DNA from 3 places in the Lentzea sp. NPDC006480 genome. Region 1 is predicted to be linked to each of the others. Evidence: riboswitches for the same ligand, from Rfam matches in the RefSeq annotation. Region 1 holds a riboswitch; each other region holds the start of a gene.

Evidence for each region. Region 1 has a riboswitch for cobalamin ahead of ABZX92_RS10285 (putative cobaltochelatase). Riboswitches for the same ligand answer to the same signal wherever they lie in the genome.
Region 2: linked by a shared signal. The riboswitch ahead of cobN (cobaltochelatase subunit CobN) and the one ahead of ABZX92_RS10285 (putative cobaltochelatase) in region 1 are both predicted to bind cobalamin.
Region 3: linked by a shared signal. The riboswitch ahead of ABZX92_RS30270 (iron ABC transporter permease) and the one ahead of ABZX92_RS10285 (putative cobaltochelatase) in region 1 are both predicted to bind cobalamin.

What each region holds. Positions count from the first base shown of each region.
Region 1 is NZ_JBEXPJ010000018.1:43,949-46,205, forward strand. Features, by position in the region: gene ABZX92_RS10280 (beta-eliminating lyase-related protein) at 1-668, shown strand, start outside; cobalamin riboswitch at 707-832, shown strand; gene ABZX92_RS10285 (putative cobaltochelatase) at 871-2,257, shown strand, end outside.
Region 2 is NZ_JBEXPJ010000203.1:10,294-12,550, forward strand. Features, by position in the region: gene ABZX92_RS41095 (hypothetical protein) at 1-958, opposite strand, end outside; cobalamin riboswitch at 967-1,099, shown strand; gene cobN (cobaltochelatase subunit CobN) at 1,134-2,257, shown strand, end outside.
Region 3 is NZ_JBEXPJ010000096.1:22,500-24,756, reverse strand. Features, by position in the region: gene ABZX92_RS30275 (ATP-binding cassette domain-containing protein) at 1-36, opposite strand, end outside; gene ABZX92_RS30270 (iron ABC transporter permease) at 36-1,085, opposite strand; cobalamin riboswitch at 1,089-1,227, opposite strand; gene ABZX92_RS30265 (hypothetical protein) at 1,302-1,661, shown strand; gene ABZX92_RS30260 (hypothetical protein) at 1,618-2,124, opposite strand.

The sequences.
Region 1 (2,257 bases):
TCCGCCCGGTCAAGGTCCGCAACGACGAGGTCGCCACCTGCCCCGAACCGTTCGGCACGCTGCTGCTCGAAGTCCCGGACCGCGAGGCCGGCTTCATCCTCCCGACCTGGGACGAGCTGACCGCGACGGTCGACGCCGCCCGCGATCGCGACGCCGTGGTGCACCTCGACGGCGCCCGCCTCTGGGAGAGCACCCACGGCCTCGGCAAGCCGCTTCCCGAGATCGCGGGCCTGTTCGACTCGGTCTACGTGTCGTTCTACAAGTCGCTCGAAGGCATCTCCGGCGCCGCGCTGGCCGGCACCCAGGACTTCATCGACCAGGCACGCGTCTGGCGTCACCGCTACGGCGGCATGCTCTTCCAGCAGTGGCCCGCCGCTCTCTCCGCCCTGCACGGCCTGGACACCGTGCTGCCCCGCCTGGGCGCCCAGGTGCAGCACGCCAAGGTCGTGGCGGCGGCGATGGGACTGCCCGAACCGCACACCCACCAGTTCGCGCTGCACCTGCCCGGCGACCCGGCCCGGCTCAAGGAGCTGAGCGGCAAGTTCCTCGGCGGCTTCTGGCGGGACGGCACGCTCGCCAAGACCGAGATCACGGTCGCCGAGCCCGCGCTGGAGTGGACGGCGGACGAGGTCGGGGAGGCCTGGGCGGAGTTCCAGAGCCTGATCTAGGGCGACGTCGCTCACCTGGCTGTTGGACCCGGCGGTGCGAAGTGCGACGATGCCGGGGCTGTGAGGGGAGCGCGAGGAAGCCGGTGTGAGTCCGGCGCCGTGCCCGCGACTGTGACCAGGCCAGCCCTGGGAGCCAGGAACTCGCCCCCTCTTCATTCGACCGGCCACGGGCGTGGACACCCGAGGAAGGACTTCGCTGAGCATGTACCCCTTTTCGGCTGTCGTCGGACATGACGACCTCCGGCTGGCCCTGCTGCTGAACGCCGTGCACCCCGGCATCGGCGGCGTTCTCGTCCGCGGCGAGAAGGGGACCGCGAAGTCGACCATCGTGCGTGCCCTTGCCGCGCTGCTGCCGGAGCTGGACGTCTCGCGGAACTGCCGCTTCGGCTGCGTCCCCGGCAGCACCGACTGCCCCGACGCGCCGCACGAGGGAGCCGAGCGGCGGCCAGCCAAGCTCGTCGAACTGCCGGTGGGCGCCACCGAGGACCGCCTGGTCGGCTCGCTCGACCTGGAGAAGGCCCTGACCGAGGGCGTGCGGGCGTTCCAGCCGGGCCTGCTCGCCGCCGCGCACCGGGGCGTGCTCTACGTCGACGAGGTCAACCTGCTTCACGACCACCTCGTCGACCTGCTGCTCGACGCCGCCGCGATGGGCCGTGCACACGTCGAACGCGAAGGCGTGTCCATCTCGCACCCGTCCCAGTTCCTGCTGGTCGGCACGATGAACCCCGAGGAAGGCGAGCTTCGGCCGCAGCTGCTCGACCGGTTCGGGCTCACGGTCGCGGTGAAGGCCGCGCGCGACGTCAGCATCCGCACCGAGGTCATCCGCCGCCGGCTCGCCTACGAAGCCGATCCCACAGGATTCGCCGCCAGGTGGGCCGAGGAAGACGCCAAGCTCAAGCAGCAGATCACCCACGCACGCGAAAACCTTCCCCAAGTGTCTCTTCCGGACAGTGAGCTGCGCCGGATCGCCGCTGTCTGCGCGGCTTTCGAGGTCGACGGCATGCGCGCCGACCTCGTCGTCGCCCGCGCCGCCACCGCCCACGCGGCCTGGCGAGGCGCGACCCAGGTCGAAGAGCTGGACGTGGAAACCGCCGTCCGGCTCGCCCTCCCGCACCGCCGCAGGCGCGACCCGTTCGACGAGCCCGGCATCGAGGAGCAGCAGCTCGAAGACGCCATGCGCGAGGCGGCCGAGCACGCCAACGACGACGGCGGCCCGGACGACGACGGCCCCGGCGGCGGTGAGCTCCCCGAACCGCAGGAAGGTCCGGCAGGCAACGGAAACGCGCCCAACGACCGTCCGGCCCCGGAACCCGCCCCGGCGTTCAAGGCCAGGCTGCTGGAAGTCCCCGGAGTCGGAGAAGGCGCGCCGGGCAAGCGTTCCAGGGCCCGCGCCCGCACCGGCCGGATCGTCCGTTCGTCCAAAGTGGACGGAAGTGGGCTCCACCTCGTCGACACGCTCCTGAACGCCGCACCGCACCAGCGCGAACGCGGCCGCAGCGGCCCCGGACTCCTCCTGACGGCAGCAGACCTGCGCAAGGCCGTGCGGGAGGGCAAGGAGTCCAACCTCATCCTGTTCGTGGTCGACGCCT
Region 2 (2,257 bases), on a different contig from region 1:
GGCGCTGCGGAATCGATCCGGACTGGAGGGCCCCCTGGGGGGATCGGGTCCCCATCCCAATCATCTCAAGCGGGTCTGACAGTTCTGGGCGGGCGAGCCATTCCTGCACGTCGGCGCGGACGTCGGAGAGCGACTTGGCGCAACCGGGGCGTCCGGTGCACGCGCTCACGCCGTGCCAGGGGGAGGCCGGGTCGGTGATCAAGCCGGAGACGTCGGTTCCCGCGGGGACGACCAGGCTGCGCCACGGGGTCAGCCGGACCGGGACGCCGGGCAGGAGTTGAGCGTCCAGGCGGCCCAGCGGCACGCCCGGAGTGGTCGGGGAAGGTGCGACAGGCGTCACAGCCGGGGTGATGCGCGCGGCGTCGGTGGTGCCGAAGTGCTCGGTGATCTTTCGCACACCGTCGTCCACTTCGGACAGGCGCCAGGCACTTCCGCGCAGCTCCTGGAAGAGGCGGGCGGCGGTCACCACGGCGTCGACCGGATCGTGGACACGCACACCTGTATCGGTCCCGGCCAGCAGCAGGACGTCGTCGACCCGGCCGAAGTCGCCGCCCAGGCCGCTCACCGACGAGCCGACCGTCACCAGGAAACGGCCTGGTAGCGAGGCCAGTGCCGGGTCGGCGCACAGGGCGGCGTCCAGGGCGTCCACCAGCGGCTGGTTGGGCTCCAGCGGCGCGGCGATGATGTTGCGGATGCGCTCGTGCGTGTCCGAAGGCAGCAAGCCCGCCGCACGGAGCCGCGCACCGAGCTCCAGGCCGTCCGCCAGGCCCCTGATCTGGAGATTCGCCCGCGAGGTCAGCTCCAGCGAGCCACTGCCGAGCTCCAGCGCGGCAAGCCGGACCACGTCCCACTGAGCTGCCGAAAGGGTGCCGCCCGGGACCCGGATGCGGGCGAGGCCGCCGTCGGCTGCCTGATGCAGCTCGACCGCGCCAGGGCAGGCATCCGGGTGACTACGCATAGGTCGGACTGTAACCCGCCGGTTAGGGTGAGCCCGAACGACGAAGCGCAGGAGGAAGCCGGTGTGAATCCGGCGCGGTCCCGCCACTGTGACCAGCACCCGCTGGGAGTCAGGAACTCTGCTTCGCCAGTCACCCGCAACCTGGGGCGCGGACCCCACGAGGGATGGAGCCTGCGTGATCCTGCTGCTGTCGACCTCCGACACCGACCTGCTTTCGGCGCGTGCCAGTGGTGCCGAGTACCGGCTCGGCAACCCCGCCCGGCTCACGGCCGACGACCTGCCCGCGCTGATCGACGGCGTCAGCCTCGTGGTGGTGCGCATTCTCGGCGGGCGCCGGATGTGGGAGGAAGGGCTCGACTGGCTGCTGGCCAGCGGGTTGCCCGTGGTGGTGCTCGGTGGTGAGCAGCAGCCGGACGCCGCGTTGATGGAGCTGTCGACGGTGCCGGGCGGCGTCTGTGCCGAGGCGCACCTCTACCTCGCGCACGGCGGCTCGCAGAACCTCACCGAGCTGCACAAGTTCCTCGAAGACACGATTCTGCTGACCGGGCACGGGTTCGCGCCGCCACAGGCCACGCCGACGTGGGGAGTGCTGGAACGTCCGCAAACAGGTGAAGGCCCGACCGTCGCGGTGCTCTACTACCGGGCGCACCACGTCGCGGGGAACACCGCGTTCGTGCACGCGTTGTGCGACGCGATCGAGGCCAAGGGCGGGAAGCCGCTGCCGGTGTTCTGCTCGTCGCTGCGCACGGCCGAGCCCGAGCTGCTGGACACGCTGAGGCAGGCCGACGCGCTGATCGTCACGGTGCTGGCCGCGGGTGGCACGAACCCCGCGAAGGCGTCGGCGGGTGGCGACGACGACGCGTGGGACGTCGGTGCGCTGGCGGCGCTCGACGTGCCGATCCTGCAAGGGTTGTGCCTGACGTCGAGCCGCGAGTCGTGGGACGAGAACGACGACGGACTGTCCCCTTTGGACACTGCGACGCAGGTGGCGATCCCCGAGTTCGACGGACGGATCATCACGGTTCCGTTCTCGTTCAAGGAGATCGACGAGGACGGCCTCACGGTCTACGTCGCGGATCCGGAACGGGCGCTGCGCGTCGCCGGCATCGCGGTCCGGCACGGCAAGCTGCGCCACATCCCCGCCAAGGACCGCAAGATCGCGGTGATGCTGTCGGCCTACCCGACCAAGCACTCCAGGATCGGCAACGCGGTCGGCCTCGACACGCCCGCGTCCACCGTCCGGCTGCTCAAGGCCATGGAGGATCACGGCTACGACATCGGCGACAAGCTGCCCGGTGT
Region 3 (2,257 bases), on a different contig from region 1:
GCCCTGGACGGTGACGTCGAGAACCTCGATGCGCATCAACGTCCTCCGAACACGTAGGACTTGCGGCGCATGAGGAAGATGAAGCACGGCACCCCGATCGCGGCCGTGATGACGCCGAGCGGGAGCTCTTCCGGCGCGGCGAGCATGCGGGCGGCGACGTCGACCCACACGAGGAACGACGCTCCGGCAAGGGGTGCGAGCGGCAGCACTCGGCGGTGGTCCGCGTCGACGACCATGCGCGTGAGGTGCGGCAGCATCAGGCCGACGAACCCCACGGCGCCGCTGACCGCCACCAGCACACCGGTGATGCCCGCGGTGACGATGAACAGCTGCGTGCGGAACCGGTTGACCGGGACGCCGAGCGTGGTCGCGGTCTCGTCCCCCATCGCCAGCGCGTTGAGCTGCCGTGCCCTGGTCATCAGGTAGACGATTCCGGCAAGAGTCACCGCCGCGGCGACCGGCAGCGACTGCCAGTTCGCGCCGCCGAGGCTGCCCAGCAACCAGAACATCGCGCTGCGGGCGGCCTCACCGTGCGGAGCTTGGAACACCAGCAGCATCGCCACCGCCGAGAACCCGTACGCCAGCGCGGTTCCGGTCAGCACCAGCCGCAACGGGGTGAGCCCGCCACTCGTGCGCGCGGTGAGGTAGACCAGCGCGGTGGCGCCGAGCCCGGTCAGGAAAGCGCCCGCCGACAGCGCGTAGACGCCCAGGCCGGACAGCACGCCGAGCGTCGCCACGGCCGTCGCGCCGACGCTGGCCCCGGACGAGATGCCGAGCACGTAGGGATCGGCGAGGGCGTTGCGGACCATCGCCTGGATCGCCACGCCGACCGTGCTGAGGCCCGCGCCCACGACCGCGGCCAGCAGCACGCGAGGAAGCCGGATGTCCCAGACGATGTGGTACTGCCCGGCGAGGTCCGCGGGGACTGTGCCATCGGTGATGGCCGCCCGCAACAGCTCGACCGTGACGCCGAACGGGACGGAGACGGGGCCGAGCGCCACTCCCGCCACGATGCTGACGGCGAGCACGCCGACGAGCGCGCTGATCTTCGCGACCACAAATGCCCTTCCCGCAGTCCACGGCAGGAGTTCCGGTTTCACGCCGTGTGCGGGTATTCGGGCTCGTCCCCCCGGTGAGGGGACCTACCGTTGCGGGTCAGCGCCGGACTTCGACCGGACTTCCCCCGTGCACGACCTCCGCACCCTAACCCAAAGGCCATTGCACAGATCGCCGCGGAGACGCGTCTAACAGACATGGGGACACAGGAACGAAGACACGGCCGCCAGGGCGAGAGCCCTGTCTTGATCGGGTTCGCCATGCTCTGCTTCGGCGTGCAGACCACCAACCTCTGGTTGGAGCAGCTCGCCACCTGGCTGGACACGCTCTACTGCACGCCCGAGTACTGCCTGAACGTTCCGCAGGCGCTGACCGGTTGCGTGCTCGCGGCGGCACCGGTGGCAGCGTACTTCTGGCGCAAGGACGTGGCGGCCTATCTGGGCCTGTTCCTGGTCGGCCTGATGGGCATGTTGCTCATCGCGACCGACCAGGACAGCCCGCTCGCCTACTTCTGGGTGCTGCCGGCCGCGTTCTTCGTGGCAGCGCTGGTGTTCGTGCCGGTCACAGCGCTCCTCCTGCGCCGAAGCCGGGCTCGAAGCGCCTGAAGTACTCCAGGCAGTTCGCCATCTGGTGCTCGACGAGACCGAACTTCGGGGTGTCGTCCGGCTCCAGCATCGCGAGCACGTCGACGGAGTCGGTCGTCTTCTCGCCGGGCACGAGGATCTCGGCCCGGTCGCCCGGGAAAATCGACACCTTGTGCCCGACGTGCCACACGTCGCGCCTGGCTCCCTTCACCAGCACCTTCCACGGCGGGGTGAACTCCTCGGTGTTCTCGAGCTCGCCGCGAATCTTGAGCAGCGCGTCGAACACGGACTCGCCGGTCGTCATCCGGCGGCCGAACGGACCGTAGACCGCCATCGTGATCTCCTTCATGGTCCGCGCCTGCCACACGACGCGGCCCACCCAGAGCTGTTCCTTGCCGGATGCCGGATCCTTGCCGTAGAGCGGGATGTTCCGCGAGATCGCCGGGAACTCCCCGTCCTTCGTCCACTCGGGAAGCTCCTCCACGGGCTGGGGTGGCTGTGGCTGCGGCGGAGCGGGTGGCCTCATCGCACGTGGCGGTTGCGGCGGCGGTGGCCCCTGACGCTGCGGCGGACGCATCGGCTGCTGCGGACGCATCGGCGGTGGTTGGGGATGCATG